DNA from 2 places in the Corynebacterium pseudogenitalium genome. Region 2 is predicted to be linked to the other one. Evidence: riboswitches for the same ligand, from Rfam matches in the RefSeq annotation. Region 2 holds a riboswitch; the other holds the start of a gene.
What was found. Region 2 has a riboswitch for cyclic di-AMP ahead of KBP54_RS07555 (C40 family peptidase). Riboswitches for the same ligand answer to the same signal wherever they lie in the genome.
Positions count from the first base shown of each region.

Region 1: it holds a riboswitch for cyclic di-AMP, as region 2 does, so the genes downstream of both, KBP54_RS03420 (resuscitation-promoting factor Rpf1 domain-containing protein) here and KBP54_RS07555 (C40 family peptidase) in region 2, are expected to answer to the same signal.

Region 1 covers NZ_CP072934.1:709,747-717,314, reverse strand. Annotated here, with positions in the region: gene KBP54_RS03450 (NCS2 family permease) at 1-124, opposite strand, end outside; gene KBP54_RS03445 (hypothetical protein) at 305-961, shown strand; gene KBP54_RS03440 (DUF3027 domain-containing protein) at 966-1,637, opposite strand; gene KBP54_RS03435 (glutaminyl-peptide cyclotransferase) at 1,685-2,470, shown strand; gene KBP54_RS03430 (DUF2771 domain-containing protein) at 2,481-2,987, shown strand; gene KBP54_RS03425 (cold-shock protein) at 2,991-3,374, opposite strand; cyclic di-AMP (ydaO/yuaA leader) riboswitch at 3,612-3,785, shown strand; gene KBP54_RS03420 (resuscitation-promoting factor Rpf1 domain-containing protein) at 3,797-4,447, shown strand; gene KBP54_RS03415 (hypothetical protein) at 4,568-4,762, opposite strand; gene KBP54_RS03410 (helicase-associated domain-containing protein) at 4,816-6,891, shown strand; gene KBP54_RS03405 (DNA repair helicase XPB) at 6,908-7,568, shown strand, end outside.
Region 2 covers NZ_CP072934.1:1,565,075-1,572,642, reverse strand. Annotated here, with positions in the region: gene qcrA (cytochrome bc1 complex Rieske iron-sulfur subunit) at 1-484, shown strand, start outside; gene qcrB (cytochrome bc1 complex cytochrome b subunit) at 484-2,103, shown strand; cyclic di-AMP (ydaO/yuaA leader) riboswitch at 2,639-2,812, shown strand; gene KBP54_RS07555 (C40 family peptidase) at 2,825-3,568, shown strand; gene KBP54_RS07550 (C40 family peptidase) at 3,694-4,740, shown strand; gene KBP54_RS07545 (glycosyltransferase family 4 protein) at 4,746-5,891, shown strand; gene KBP54_RS07540 (ROK family protein) at 5,903-6,874, shown strand; gene KBP54_RS07535 (lysophospholipid acyltransferase family protein) at 6,867-7,568, shown strand, end outside.

The DNA of each region.
Region 1 (7,568 bases), 860 kb from region 2:
CAAAGAAGGTCACGATACCGGCGCGGATTTCGCGGCCGACGCTCGAGCCTCGCTCACTGATATGGAAGAATTTATCAAGCCCGCTAGCGGGCTGCTTCGTTGAAGATTCGCTTGGAATACTCACTGCGAAGATCCCCTTTAGTTCGTTGAGGAAGTTATGAAAGAGAGCAAAGTTGTTGCATGCATCGGCTGAAATCTATCTGCCAAAAGCCTGCAATAGACTTTTACCTTAGTGCACACACTTCCTAATAATTTCGACTTGGAGCCCAAAGTGGATGTATTCAGCTTTGTCATTTCGCAAGGCATGGTTGCAGATGCAGATCTGCTCACCTCGAAGCTTCGAGGCTGCGGCATCCCACACTCGGAGTTTGAACGCCTCCGCGTTACGGTCAGCCAGGTTACGGGCCCTCGCAAAGCGGTCGTCCACGTCACGGGAGGCCATGCGTCCTTGACGCTTCGCCCGGCGCCTGCGCCCTCCACGGAGATCACCATGTTCGCGGAGCCAATCCGGGATCAGCGCGCGCAGCCGAACAGGCACGGGCCGGACCTCGGGTGGCAGTTGCACGCATCGGCAACGCTGGGCACCAACGACGGATTGCTTGCCGACGCCAGCGGCCGCATCATCTCCGCACTCCTCCAACCACTGATCACATTTCCAAGCGCCACGCGGGCGGTCATCTCCGGGCACCCTGCTACCGCGGGGTCATACGCGCTGGAGGGGGTTGTGCGTGTGTTGGAGGAGGCGGGCGTCGAAACGCATGAGGCGCACGACGGCTTCTCACGCTTCGACCTGATGCACCAGGAGACGTGGGCCGTCGATGCTGTGCAGGGTGCCCGGCTTGTCGAGCAATGGCAGGAGTACGGCACACCCAAGCCTGGCCCCCGAATGATTTCGCGCGGTCTACTGCCGACGCACCGCGAGATCAATAAGACCCGGCAGCTGCGGGCATCACTGCTCTAGCGGGTTACTTCCCGTCGTGGCGCGGCGCCTTGGTATCTGCGTGGGCACCGCAGCCGTAGGATGCAGCGACGATGCGGCCATCAGCAGAGTATTCGTTGGTGCACACCCCGAAGTTCTCCCCCACTGGGTGCTCCATTGGAATGTAGAACGCGCAGGTCCGGCAGTGCAGCGTTGCCTGCTCGGCGAACGCAGAATTAGGGCCAAACTTGCCCTTCCGCCACCGCGTCTTCGCCGCGTTGAGGCCTTCTTGCGTGAGGTAGTGGTCAGTTTCCCTGCCTGGGAACGTCACTGCATCCTTTGCAAAGGAGTCTGTGGTCAGGCGCTCGTCGTCAGGCGCTGGCTCCATGATGTCGCCGGGGCCGAGGTCGCCGGGGCGAAGACGCTCGGAGTACGGCACCCAGTCCGGCGCCTGCAGCGCGTCACGAGCCGGCATGAGCGCGACCTCGTTGACGGTCACCCATGTTGAGCCCGTGGCACACGCGACGACCGCGTTCCATTCCCACCCGTTGTAGCCAGGCACGCTCGCTTCGAAGCGGTGCGTGGCCACGTTGCTCGAGAGCCCAGCGACACCGATGTGCGCGCCGACCTCGCCTTCCGCGATCTCGAGGATGGCCTCTCGCGCGACCTCAATTGCTTTGTCGCTCAGCAGTGGTGAAGAGTTCTTGTTCTGAGACACGCTCTCCATTATGGCCCATTTCTGGGGAAATGCTGCATGATGGACGTATGCGTGTTCACTCCCGACGGTTTTGGTCCATCCTGATGTGTCCTTTGGTGCTGCTCACTGTGAGTGGTTGCGATGAAGCTGCCACCGAGGTGGAGCAGCTGAAACCCGAAATCGTACAACGCTACGACTACGACCCTGCCCTGTTCACCCAGGGCCTCGAAGTCGATGAGGACGGCACGCTCCTCGTCAGTACCGGCCAATACGGAGCGTCCGGTATGTATCGGCTCACGGCAGAAGGCGACGTGTTGGGCGAGGTTGCCTTGCCAGACGTGTTCTTCGGCGAAGGCATGACCCGCGTCGGAGATTCGGTTTGGCAGCTGACGTGGCAGGAGGGCACCGCGTTTCGCCGCGATGCAGCGTCCCTAGCAACTGTCGATACCGCCCACTACGACGGCGAAGGGTGGGGGCTGTGCGCCACCGATGATGCACTTATTTTCTCCGACGGTTCCGCCGAGCTGCGCCGCATGGACCCGGACACGCTCGCCGAGCTTGCGCGGTTCGAAGTCACCGACCAAGGCAAACCCGTCGAGGGTCTCAACGAGTTGGAGTGCGTCGGCGACGACGTCTACGCAAACATCTTCACAACCACCGACATCGTGCGTATCGACGCCACCTCCGGCCACGTCACGGCCAGAATCGATGCGTCGTCTCTTCCCAACAACGCCGACGAAGACATAAACAATGTGCTCAACGGGATCGCGCATATCCCTGGCACCGACGAGTTTTACCTCACCGGCAAGCGTTGGCCTGACCTCTACCGCGTCCGGCTGGTCCCGTCCCAGTAGAATTTCGCTCATGACTGCTTCCCGCCGTGCTTCCTCTCGCCTTGCACTCCAACTCGGTGCGACAGTTCTCGCCGTCGCTATCCTGCTCGCTGGGGTGTACGCGTTCATGAACTGGCAGCGCTCGCAGCCAGGTCTTCCCGTAGAAGACCTTCGGATTCACGTCACTGCATCCGACGGCGAGCACGAGATCGCCCCCTACACGCTCTGCCCCCTCGATGAGCAATGTGACGGCGGTGAGCCACCGGCACTCACACGTGATGGCTCCGACGAACTCACATTCCGCATCGACCCAGATATCGCTGCGGGCAGCTGGCGCCTCCTCCTCATTTACGACGACCCCTCCGCCAACGAAGAGCGCCTCCACCAGGCGGGCGAGACCACCGAAGAGACCGCTCCTGCCGTCAAAGAAGGCGGGGCGAAACTCCTCGTTGCTGAAGTCTCGACGCTGGCCGTAAAAAATGACGACCACGGGGAAGAAATCCCGGTGGTCGCCACATGGTCGGTCGCGTTTGAATAACGCTTAGGCGTCAAGCTCCTTCGCCACTGCGCGCAGGATGCCCGCAACCTGTCGAGCCTCTTTGCGCTCAGGGTAGCGCCCAGCCGTCAACGCCGGTTGCACGTCGGACTCGATGAGCGTCATCACATCGGCAAGCATGCTTCCGAGTTCTTCTGGCTTCCTACGGTGCACGGGGCGACGCTTCGGCGTCTCCAAGATGGCGACGCGCAGCGCCTGCGGGCCCTTTCGGCCTGCGGCAAAGTCGAACTCGATGCGCTGTCCAGGCACAAGCTCATCCACACCATCCGGGAGCACCGACTTAGAAATAAATACGTCGTCGTCTCCAGGGTTGGATGCGAAGCCGAAGCCCTTGTCGGCGTCGAACCACTTCACCTTTCCAATTGGCATTAGTCTTCGTTCCTTCTCTGTTCTCTATGCAGACTCAGCAGTGGCTATCCATCATAGTCGTATCGCCCGTTCGAGCCCCAACACGAAAGAAAGTGCCACAAATCACACTCGCGCCAATTTGGCTCGTGAACAGGACAAACAGCCCTACCAGTCTCCCCGCGTCCGCGACACCGACCCCAAAAAGTGCCCGGAGCGTGACTAAATCGTTATAAAGCGTTAGGCTGTCCCGCAGCAAGAAAACGAGGCACGCTGAGTTCTGTTCGCCTCGCACAATTACACAAAGAACAGAAGCGGAGGACCCAACCTTCGGAAACTCCCTCCCGGAGCTTCCTTGGGGTGAAGTTGCTACTGCAACCGGACACCTCAGCCCGAACCCGACAGCTTACTTCGCAAGCGACAACAAGAGAGGACATCGTATTTTCATGGGACGCCATTCCAAGCAGACCACTTCCCTGACCAAGAAGGCACTCGCCGGCGCAGCCGCAACCGCGGCGTTCGCTGGACTGATGGCCCCAGAGGCCACGGCAGCGCCTGACTCTGACTGGGACCGTCTCGCACAGTGCGAGTCCGGCGGCAACTGGGCAATCAACACCGGCAACGGCTACCACGGCGGCCTGCAGTTCTCCGCGTCCACCTGGCAGGCATTCGGTGGCGGCCAGTTCGCTCCAACCGCGAACCTGGCAACCCGTGAGCAGCAGATCATCGTTGCAGAGCGCACCCTGGCACAGCAGGGTTGGGGCGCATGGCCAGCATGCTCCGCTCGCCTTGGACTGAACTCCGCTGCGACAAATCGCGACGCACAGGCTGTCTCACCGGCACCTGCTCCTGCACGCGCTGCCGTTGCATCCCCGGACGCAGCCCAGCGCCAGGCAGAGAACCCAGTTGACGCCCTGTACCGTCAGCTCGGCAGCTCCCTGAGCAACTATGGTTTCGCGATTCCGGCGCACATCCAGCAGTCCTACGCTGCGAACCGCGCGAACTACGATGCGTTCTACAGCCAGAACGCTGCACTGATCAACGCTGTTCGCTCGGGCGATCTCGCCGCTATCGGCGCAGCACTGCTGAACCGCTAAGCACTCAATAGAACGTGCCCGCCACAGAAAGCTTGTGGCGGGCACGTTTGTTTTGCTTTATGAAAGGGGCATAGGGACTGGCCAGCCCACTCTTTCAGGGCTGGCCAAAAGGTTGAACACTTAGCGGTTGATTCGCGTCGTTGGGTGGACGTACCCGATTTCTTCCGCCGGGAGTGGGAGCACGAGCTCGTCCCCAAACGGGCTAGATGCACCGGTAAGCTGCGAGGACAGCTCGGTGACAGGCGAACCATTACCAGGGGTGTTGGTGGGCCACGCCGGGTTCGCGCGACCGATCTTCTCTACGTCTTTAGCCATGCGTACTATTCTTTCACGCCTGGACAAAAATCGCACGTACACTAGCCAACGCTATGACTACGTTCCAGGAAGCGCTCCGCACGATGCGCCCCGAACAACTCCGGGAGCTCATTTATCTCAGGCCAGACGCCTTTTACCCCACCCCGCCATCCTGGGGTTCGCTGGGGACGCGGCTGTCGCTGGCTGGGTCTGCAGCACGAGCGTTACGCCGTCTCAACGCTGCCGAGTTGCGGCTTCTGGAAGCGCTCGGGGACGTCGGCGCCGAGCTCTCTCCCGTCGACACCAACAGTGTCCCCGCAGCGCGTGTTCCCGGGGCCGTCGAGCGTCTCCGTGCGATGGCGCTCATCTATGGCCCGGATACTGCTGTACGGGTCGCACCAGGGGCACTTTCCGCGCTGCCGTCGGGCTGGCGCCTCGGGGACCAGGCCCCACCGAACCTCGACGGGCTGCTGGAAGGACTCAGCGCCCGCGAGCGCTCAGTGCTGGATACGCTAGCGGCGTCAGGTTCCGTCGGCACGACGAGGGCCGCCGCGGCGGACGCGGATCCCACGACGCCAGTTGCAACACTCATTGCGAAAGGGCTGCTCATCCGCGTCGACGCCACAACGGTTCGCCTACCTCGCCCCGTCCGCGACGTCCTCCGTGGCCTGCCACCGCGCGAGTTCCCCGAGCACGCCCCTGCCGTCAACGATCCAGATCAGCCGACGATCGACCGCAACGCTACTGGCGCGGGCCTCGACGCGGTGCGCAAGCTCCGCCAGCTACTGCTCCTGTTACTTGAGTCCCCGGTCGCACTGAACAAGGACGGCTCCCTGGGGGTCCGCGCACATGCGGGGTTAACGCAGGCCCTCGGTTTCGATCCTGCGCTCCTCATTACCACGGGCGAATCCGCCGGCCTTCTCGGCCGTGGAAGCACCGACGAGGCCGACGTACTCGCGGCCACCCACGACGCTCTTTCCTGGTTGGACGCCACGCTCGCCGACCAGTGGGCTATCCTCCTCGCCGGCTGGCTCGCCTCGCCCTGGCGCACCGACAAGACGCCGGAGCACCGCCTCCTTTCGGAGCCCACCCACAACCCCGACGTCAGGCATGCCCGGAGGCGCATCGTCGAGTACGCAGGCCCCGACCAAGAGGCCCGATTACTGTTCCACGTACCGCTCATAGCAGCGAATTTCTCGCCCCAACTTATCGAAACCACCATCGCCGAAGCCGCATTCATCGGCGCGATTGGCGGCGTGGGGAGCTCGGCGTCGACACCCCTGCAAGCACTTCTCAACGACGGCGACGTCGTCGAGGCCACGAAGCAGCTCGTCCCCGCGGAGGTCTCGCAACTCATCGCGCAGGGCGACATGACACTGCTCGCCCCGGGGCCGCTCGATGCGGCGACCGCCGCCGTCGTCGAAGATATCGCCGACCTTGAATCGCCGGGCCTTGCCAGCATGTGGCGCATCAGCGACGCCTCCCTGAAGCGCGCCCTCGACCGTGGGCACGACGCCGACTCACTGCACACATGGTTGAAACAGCACATCATGGGCGAGGTTCCGCAGGCCATCACCTTCCTTATCGACGACCTCTCCCGCACCCACGGCGCAATCCGCGCCGGCAGCGCGCTGAGCTACATCCGCTGCGCCGACCCTGCCCTCCTCGCCGTGGCGGCTGAGCACGCCGATCTGCGGATCTTGGCACCCACCGTCGCCGTCAGCCCGCTTCCGCTGCCACGCTTGCTCCACGAGTTGCAAGCCGCGGGCCTGCAGCCAACCGCCGAAGACGACCACGGCGCCTCCATCACACTTGCGGAGGAACCAACACTGGTGCGAGCAACACCGTCCTCGCTCCCCCGAACCGCCTCTCTGAGCGAAGGGGACGTCGATAAGATTGTTGCGGCCCTCAACTCGGATACGAGCCAACCTTCCGGGGTCAGCGAAACGTCAACGACTGATATGCTTCGTGCAGCAGCCCGCGCCCGTCGCCGCGTCAAAGTTGAGTACGCGGACTCGCAGGGCGCGCAGCACACCCTAACGGTCATCCCGTTGACGGTGAGTGTCGGCGTCATTGATGCGCAGGACACGGCCACGCAGCGCGTGATCCGCATACCACTGCGGCGCGTCACCACTGTGACGCTGGTGTAGAAAGAAAGGTCCAACAATGACGTTTGGGGACGGCCCACTGATCGTGCAGTCCGATAAAACCGTACTGCTTGAAATCGCGCACCCGGACGCGGCGAAAGCTCGCGCAGCGCTTTCCCCATTCGCTGAACTCGAGCGCGCCCCCGAGCACGTCCATACCTACCGCATCACCCCACTTGCGCTGTGGAATGCCCGCGCCACCGGCTTCGACGCCGAGACCGCAATCGATGTCCTCGAGCGCTATTCCCGGTTCCCCGTCCCCCAGTCGCTCCTCATCGACATTGCGGAGACGATGGCGCGCTACGGGCGCGTCAGCCTACTCAACGATCCACAACGCGGGCTCATCCTCGCCACGGAAGAGCCCCCAATCCTGGATGAGATTACGCGCAACAAGAACATCATCCTGTTTCTTGGCCAGCGCTTCGACGAGCACACGGTAGGCGTACACCCGTCCGCGCGCGGGCGCATCAAACAAGAACTCATCAAGACGGGCTGGCCGGTGGCGGACCACGCCGGATACGTCGACGGCGAATCCCACCCAATCGCGCTCGACTTTGACGGTTGGGAGCTTCGCGACTACCAGCAGTACGCCGCTCAAGCATTCTGGGAGGGCGGCTCAGGCGTGGTGGTCCTGCCGTGCGGTGCGGGCAAAACCATCGTTGGCGCCGCCGCGATGGCGC
Region 2 (7,568 bases):
GGTGCGTATGCGTCCAGAAGACCTCGCTGCTGCTTCCATGGAGACGGTATTCCCGCTCTACCCGGAGGATGTCAACGATGGTGACATTTACGACCCAGAGCGCGACGTATACGAACACCACATGCACTCGCTGCATGGCCCTCGTAACGCAGTTATGCTGATCCGCCTTCGCTCTGAGGACGCACGCCGCGTCGTTGAGCGTGAAGGTCAGGAAGATTTCCACTACGGGGATTACTACGCATACTCCAAGATTTGTACGCACATTGGTTGCCCGACCTCGCTTTACGAAGCGCAGACGAACCGCATCCTTTGTCCGTGCCACCAGTCGCAGTTCGACGCACTGCAGTACGGCAAACCGATCTTCGGACCGGCTGCCCGTGCTCTGCCTCAGCTTCCTGTGACTGTTGACGAAGACGGTTACCTCATCGCCAACGGAAACTTCATCGAGCCCGTCGGCCCGGCATTCTGGGAGCGTAAATCCTAATGAGTACTAAACTTGCACAAGCCGCGGACAACGTTGATTCGCGGTACACGGTAGCCGGTTTCCTCCGGCCACAGTTGAATAAGGTCTTCCCGAGCCACTGGTCTTTCATGCTCGGTGAGATGGCGCTGTACAGCTTCATTATCTTGCTGCTGACAGGTATTTACCTCGCGCTGTTCTTTGACCCTTCCATTACGAAGGTGATCTACGACGGCGGGTACCTACCGCTCAACGGCGTGGAAATGTCACGCGCGTACGCCACGGCTCTGAATATTTCATTCGAGGTCCGCGGTGGCCTGTTCGTTCGTCAGATGCACCACTGGGCTGCGCTGATGTTCATGATGGCGATGTTCGCCCACATGATGCGTATCTTCTTCACCGGTGCGTTCCGCCGCCCACGTGAGGCTAACTGGGTCATCGGCGTTACCCTGATTCTCATCGGCATGGCCGAAGGCTTCATGGGTTACTCCCTGCCAGACGACCTGCTCTCTGGTGTTGGCCTCCGTATTATGTCTGCCATTATTGTTGGTATCCCGATCATCGGTACCTGGATGCACTGGGCAATCTTCGGCGGCGACTTCCCGTCTGACCTGATGCTGGACCGCTTCTACATCCTGCACGTTCTGATCCTCCCGGGCGTGATCCTGGCTCTGATCGCAGCGCACCTGCTGCTCGTCTGGTTCCAGAAGCATACCCAGTTCCCAGGCCCCGGCCGTACGGAGAACAACGTTGTTGGCATCCGCATTATGCCGGTCTTCGCAGTCAAGGCGATCGGCTTCATGATGGTTGTCTTCGGTGTCCTCGCTGCTATGGCTGGTCTGACCACCATCAACGGCATTTGGAACATCGGCCCATACAACCCGTCGCAGGTCTCCGCCGGTTCGCAGCCTGACGTTTACATGCTGTGGACTGACGGCGCAGCTCGTGTCATGCCAGCGTGGGAGCTCTACCTCGGCCCATACACCATTCCGGGTGCCTTCTGGGTTGCCCTCATGTGTGGCGTCATGGTCGTCCTGCTGATCAGCTACCCGTTCATCGAAGCGAAGGTGACCGGTGACACGGCGCACCACAACCTGCTGCAGCGCCCACGTGACGTTCCAGTGCGTACCGGCCTCGGTGTGATGGCACTCGTGTTCTTCCTGTTGCTGACCGTTTCCGGTGGCAACGACCACGTTGCTCACTTCTTCCAGATCTCGCTGAATGCGATGACCTGGTTCGGTCGCATCGGTCTCATTGTCTTGCCGCCGTTCGCATACTGGCTGACCTACCGTATTTGTGTTGGTTTGCAGCGTTCCGACCGTGAGGTTCTGGAGCACGGTATCGAAACGGGCATCATCAAGAAGCTGCCTAACGGTGCGTTTGTGGAGATCCACCAGCCGCTTGGCCCAGTCGACGAGCATGGACACCCAGTGCCACTCGATTACGCTGGTGCTCCGGTTCCGAAGCGACTCAACCAGCTCGGCTTCGCTGACTCCGAGACCATCGGTAAATTCAAGCCTGCTGAGCTTGGCGTTTCCGAGCGCGTCCGGGACGAGCAGCGCGAGAACCATCATGAGGAGATCGAGACGTTGCGCAAGCTCGAGGAAACCAAACACCTCGATGACCGCAATGCTTCTGAATAGGCTCTAACACACTAGCGGTCGCTCAAGGCGCCCTGGTTGGTTGTACGAGAGTACAGCTGGCCAGGGCGTTTTTGTATGTCCGGTCGGTCCACTTTTGGAACCCAGCACCTTTATCTCGCCCGTGCTATGACACGAGCCCACTTCTGGCTTCGTTCTGCTACGGCCCGCGGTATCAACGCGCCGCAATGGCTCACCGCTTCACGTCTGAAGTCGGAGGAATTTGGAGCCATTTCGAAGCGTTATGGAAGCGTTATACAGTAGAAGTGAGTAATGTCACATAAGAGTGATTTAGTGCATTCTTACCAAATTGGCGCTCTGGGCACAGGTGGGGAAGGTTGGCAAAAGAGCAGGTAGGGGGTCATTTGTCTGGTTGGGCACATTGTGGCGCTCGGCTTGCAGTTCTCAGGAACATTCGCGCGAAATGGGGGAGAGGAAAAATAACGGAACGATAACGGCCGTGTCGTTGGACAAAGATGTTTCCGTTTCGTAACCTAATCGAGACATTGCAGCAACAGCCGTTGAAAGCAAACAGTAAGTACATATAGCGCCTAATTCCCTGAGCCTTAGTGGCTTCAGGAAGCCGGGGACCCAAGCAGGATTTTCTCTCTGGGGTGAATGCGAACGAGAGCGGAGTTTTCCGTGGAAGTCGTAAGGCTGGTTCTCTAGCCCAACCCGTCAGCTAACTCGGTCGGCAAAAGAGAAGATATGGAGTTTTACAATTATGGCTAAGCACCGTCGTCAGGCACACAGCACTGCACGTAACGTCGCGGTAGTGACCGCAGCAGCTGCAGGTGCCTCGCTGCTCTCGCCAATCTCTGCAGAGGCGGCTGAGGTTCGCGTCCCGAACTCGCCGGTAGCTGTTCAGGTCCCAGGTATTGAGAACGTGCCGGGCATCGCTGCGATTCCTGGCATCGAGGCTTGGATCCCATCCCTGGCAGGTCAGAAGTCCAATGCTGATGTCCCTACGGCAATTGCGCAGGTTCGAGCGGTTCCTGGCGTCAACAACGTACCTTCGTTTGGTGCATGGCTGGCAAACGTCGAGGCTCAGTTCAAGGCGCCAGTCGCGAAGGCATACTCCGCAAACGTTGCTGCGCCGGCAGTTGCTCCAACGCCGCAGGTCTCCGCAGGTCAGCGCCTGGTCGATATTGCACGTACAAAGATTGGTGCTGCATACGTATACGGCGCTGCGGGCCCGAACGTGTTCGACTGCTCCGGTTTCACCTCCTGGGTATATGCGCAGGCTGGTAAGTCCATCCCTCGTACCTCGCAGGCGCAGGCGGCTGCGGGTACTCCGGTTCCGCTTGATCAGCTTCAGCCTGGTGACATCGTGGCTTACTACGGTGGCGCTTCCCACGTTGGTATCTACACCGGCAACGGCACCATCATTGATGCACTGAACACCAACGCACCGGTCGCTGAGCGTCCGCTGCACATGATGCCAGTGCACTCCGCTGTGCGCTTCTAAGCACGGTATTTATCGGCCGATCCAAACGATTGTGGTGGGGGTCGGCAGAAGAATTACAAGATTGTAACTTTAAGCCCCTCTCGCTATATTGGTGATAGTTTTTCTTGCCAGCGAAGGGGCTTTAAGTGGCTAAACACTCTTTACATGCGCGTCATGTTGCAAATGGGCGTTCCTGGGGGAAGCGCGTGGCGCTGGGTGCATCGCTCTCTGTCGTTGTGGGCAGTAGCGTTGCTGCTCCGTCCGCAGTAGCGGATGATGTCGAGGAACTGATTCATCAGGTTGATGAGCTTTCGCATGAGGTCACCGCAAAGGTAGAAGAGCTCAAGGGCGTCGAGGATGATATTGCCGCGAAGTCGGAGGAACTTGAGCGCCTGCAGTCTGAGGTGGCGGATGCACGTACCCAAGTCCAAGCTGCGACAATCGCTCGTGATGATCTCCAAAGGGAAGTAGACCGCCTCGCTGCGTCCCGGTACCGCAACGTCCAGGCCGATGTGATCCTTACAACGCTGGACTCTGGTAGTCCCCAGACTGCTATTGACCGTGCTGCGTACCTGGATTCGCTGTCCCGCAAGCAGCAAAGTGTGCTCCGCGAGTACGAAGGCGCTGCCCAGGACGCGGCAACGAAGGCGAATGCTGCAAACGTAGCCCTTGCGGAAGCGCAGTATCTCCGCAATGACCTTGATTCAAAGCGTTCGAAGCTCGAGCGTGAGCGCGAGGCGCTGCAGGGACAGATTGAGGAGATTGAGGCGCGCGTCGATAATTTGTCGCCGGAGGCGCGTTCGTTGTGGGAGGGACGTCTGCACCCCGTTGATGCTGGCTCGTTGCCTCCGGTGGGGGATGGGGTTGTCGGTGCCGCGCTCGCGCAGGTTGGCAAGCCTTATGGCTGGGGCGCGACGGGGCCGTCGGCGTTCGACTGCTCTGGGCTCATGGTGTGGGCTTACGGGCAGAACGGTAAGGCGATCCCGCGTACCTCGCAGGCTCAGCTTGCTGGTGGCATGCCGGTGAGCATGGGGGACCTGCAGCCAGGTGACATTGTCGGTTATTACCCGGGAGTGACGCACGTTGGCATGTATATCGGCGACGGCATGGTTGTGCATGCCTCTGACTACGGTATTCCGGTTCAGGTTGTCCCGTTGAATTCGATGCCGGTCCAGGGCGCTGTCCGTTATTAGGCACCATGACTGTTTTATTGGTGACGAATGATTTCCCACCGACTGTCGGTGGGATTCAGTCGTACTTGCGGGACTATGTGCAGGAAGTCGTTCACCGTCGGGGGGCGCAGAGCATCATTGTGTTTGCCTCGATGCAGGATAAGGCGGCTGCTCTCGCTTGGGATGCGGAACAGCCGTACACGATTATTCGCTGGCCCTTTCCAGTAATGTTGCCTACTCCTGCTGTCCGGAGGATGATGCAGCGAATTATCAGGCAGCAGCACGTCGATACGGTGTGGTTTGGTGCTGCAGCTCCTCTTGGAGCGATGGGGGGTGCTGCGAAGCGTGCGGGTGCTTCGCGGGTTGTGGCGACGACGCATGGCCATGAGGTCGGGTGGTCAATGTTTCGCGTTGGTCGTCGACTGCTGCGAACGATTGGCGGTAGTGCCGATGTAATCACGTACATTTCGGAGTACACACTGGGGCGATTCAAGGATGCATTTGGTCCGAATCCTCAGTTCGTTGCGCTTCCCTCAGGCGTATCGACGTCCCGCTACGCGCCCGCAACGCAGCAGGAGAAGTTGGAGACCAGAGCTTCGTTCCGAATCGGCGCGGAGTCTCCGCTGATTGTGTGTGCGTCGCGTCTGGTGAAACGCAAAGGGCAAGACCGGTTGATCCGCGTCCTGCCTAGGGTGCGCGAGCAGGTGCCGGGTGCACAATTGGTGATTGTTGGGGAGGGGCCGTATGCCCGTCGGCTTCACGCGATGGCGGAGGGCGTCGACGGTGTCAGGTTCACCGGGCGGGTCAGCGACGATGACCTGTGTCGAATCGTTGCGGCTGCAGACGTGTTCGCGATGCCGGTTCGTACCCGCGGCGGAGGCCTCGACGTTGAGGGTCTCGGGATTGTGTTTCTCGAGGCCCAGGCGTGTGAGGTGCCGGTGGTCGCTGGTGATTCGGGCGGTGCGCCGGAAACGGTGACGGACCACAGCGGAGTGGTCGTCGATAAGAATGATGATGCACTTGTCGCGGCGTTGGTGCGTCTGCTGCGTGATCCCCTGCTGCGGGAATCGATGGGGGAGGCCGGGCGACGCCATGTGCAGCGGGAGTTTTCGTGGCAGGTGTTGGGGGAGCGGTGTGAGAAATTATTATTTTCTCAGGCTCTCGGCGACTAGCATGGTCATGTATGTCTACTGAATCCAAGCTGACTGTCGGTTTTGATATCGGCGGGACGAATACTCGCGCAGCAGTGGTTGATGACTCTGGGCGCATCGTTGCATCGATATCTACTGGTACTCCGCAGACTGGTGATGAGCTTATCGACGGCATCGTCGATATGGTGCGGCAGCTGCAGCGGGAGTACGTGGTTGATGCTGTCGGCTTGGCTATCGCCGGCTTTCTTGACCCGGACTGCGAGATCGTGCGGTTCGCCCCGCATTTGCCGTGGCGCAACGACCAGCCGGTTCGGGCGCAGCTTGAGGAGGCTCTGGGGCTACCGGTCCGCCTTGAGCACGACGCGAACGCGGCAGCCTGGGGTGAATACCGATTTGGCGCAGCAAAGGATGCGGATATCTGGGTGTTCTTTGCCGTCGGTACCGGTATCGGCGCAACGCTGATGATTGATGGCAAGATTTACCGCGGATCGTTCGGCACTGCCCCCGAGTTCGGGCACTTGACTGTTGTGCCAGATGGGCGCGTGTGTTCCTGCGGTAAGCAGGGCTGCTTGGAGCGGTACGCCTCGGGCACGTCGTTGGTGGACTGTGCTTTGGAGGTCGCAGCGCACGGCGGTTTTAAGAAGTGCGGTTTGTACCGGAAGGTCGTCGATAAGCGGGCGACGGGCCATGACGTGATGGAGGCTGCACGCGAGGGCGATGAGCTTGGCGTGAAGGCGCTTGCCAGTTTTGCCGAGTGGTTGGGCCGTGGCCTGTCGATTGTGGCTGACGTTATGGATCCGGGCCTGGTGGTTCTTGGCGGTGGCGTGAGCGCCGACGCAGACCTCTTTATGGAAGATGCCAAGGATTCGTTGCGTCGTAACATGGTTGGCTCCGGGTACCGTCCTGTTCCGGAGATTCTATGCGCAGAGCTGGGCCCGCAGGCAGGTATGATCGGTGTCGCAGACTTGGCTCGTGAGGATCTAGCAGGGAGACAGCGTGCATAACAAGTGGTATTCGGCGTTTAAGGCGTTGCTAGGTCCAGCGCTGCTCGTGTGGAACCGTCCCACGATTGAAGGCGCGGAGCATGTGCCGGACGAAGGCGGCGTCATTCTTGTCTCGAACCACCAAGCGGTGATGGATTCGTTCTATCTGCCGCTGATGCTGCGTCGGCAAATCACGTTTCCGGCGAAGAGCGAGTACTTTACGCAACCTGGCTTGAGGGGCAGGTTCAAGCGGTTTTTCTTTACCGCTGTTGGTCAGATCCCTGTGCATCGCGGTGATTCGAATGCGGGCGCGAACCTGCAGCAGGCTGCGCGCGAGGTGATTGTTGATCGCAACGACGTGTTCGGTATCTACCCGGAAGGCACGCGTTCACCGGATGGTCGCATCTACAAGGGGCGCACCGGTATGGCTCGTGTCGCGATGGACACGGGAGCGCCGGTGATCTTGGTGGCCATGATTGGCACCCGCGAGGCGAACCCGATCGGGTCGGTACTTCCGCGCCCGGCGAAGGTCCGCATCAAGCTCAGCGAACCTATTGACCCGCACGCTTGGGCGACGGAGCACGGATTTGATCCGCACTCGCGGGAGGTGATGCGTCCGTTTACGGACTTCGTGATGCACAAGATGTCTGCGTTGTCCGGGTACCCGTACGTGGATGTGTATGCTTCGGACGTCAAAAAGCATCTGGAAGAGACG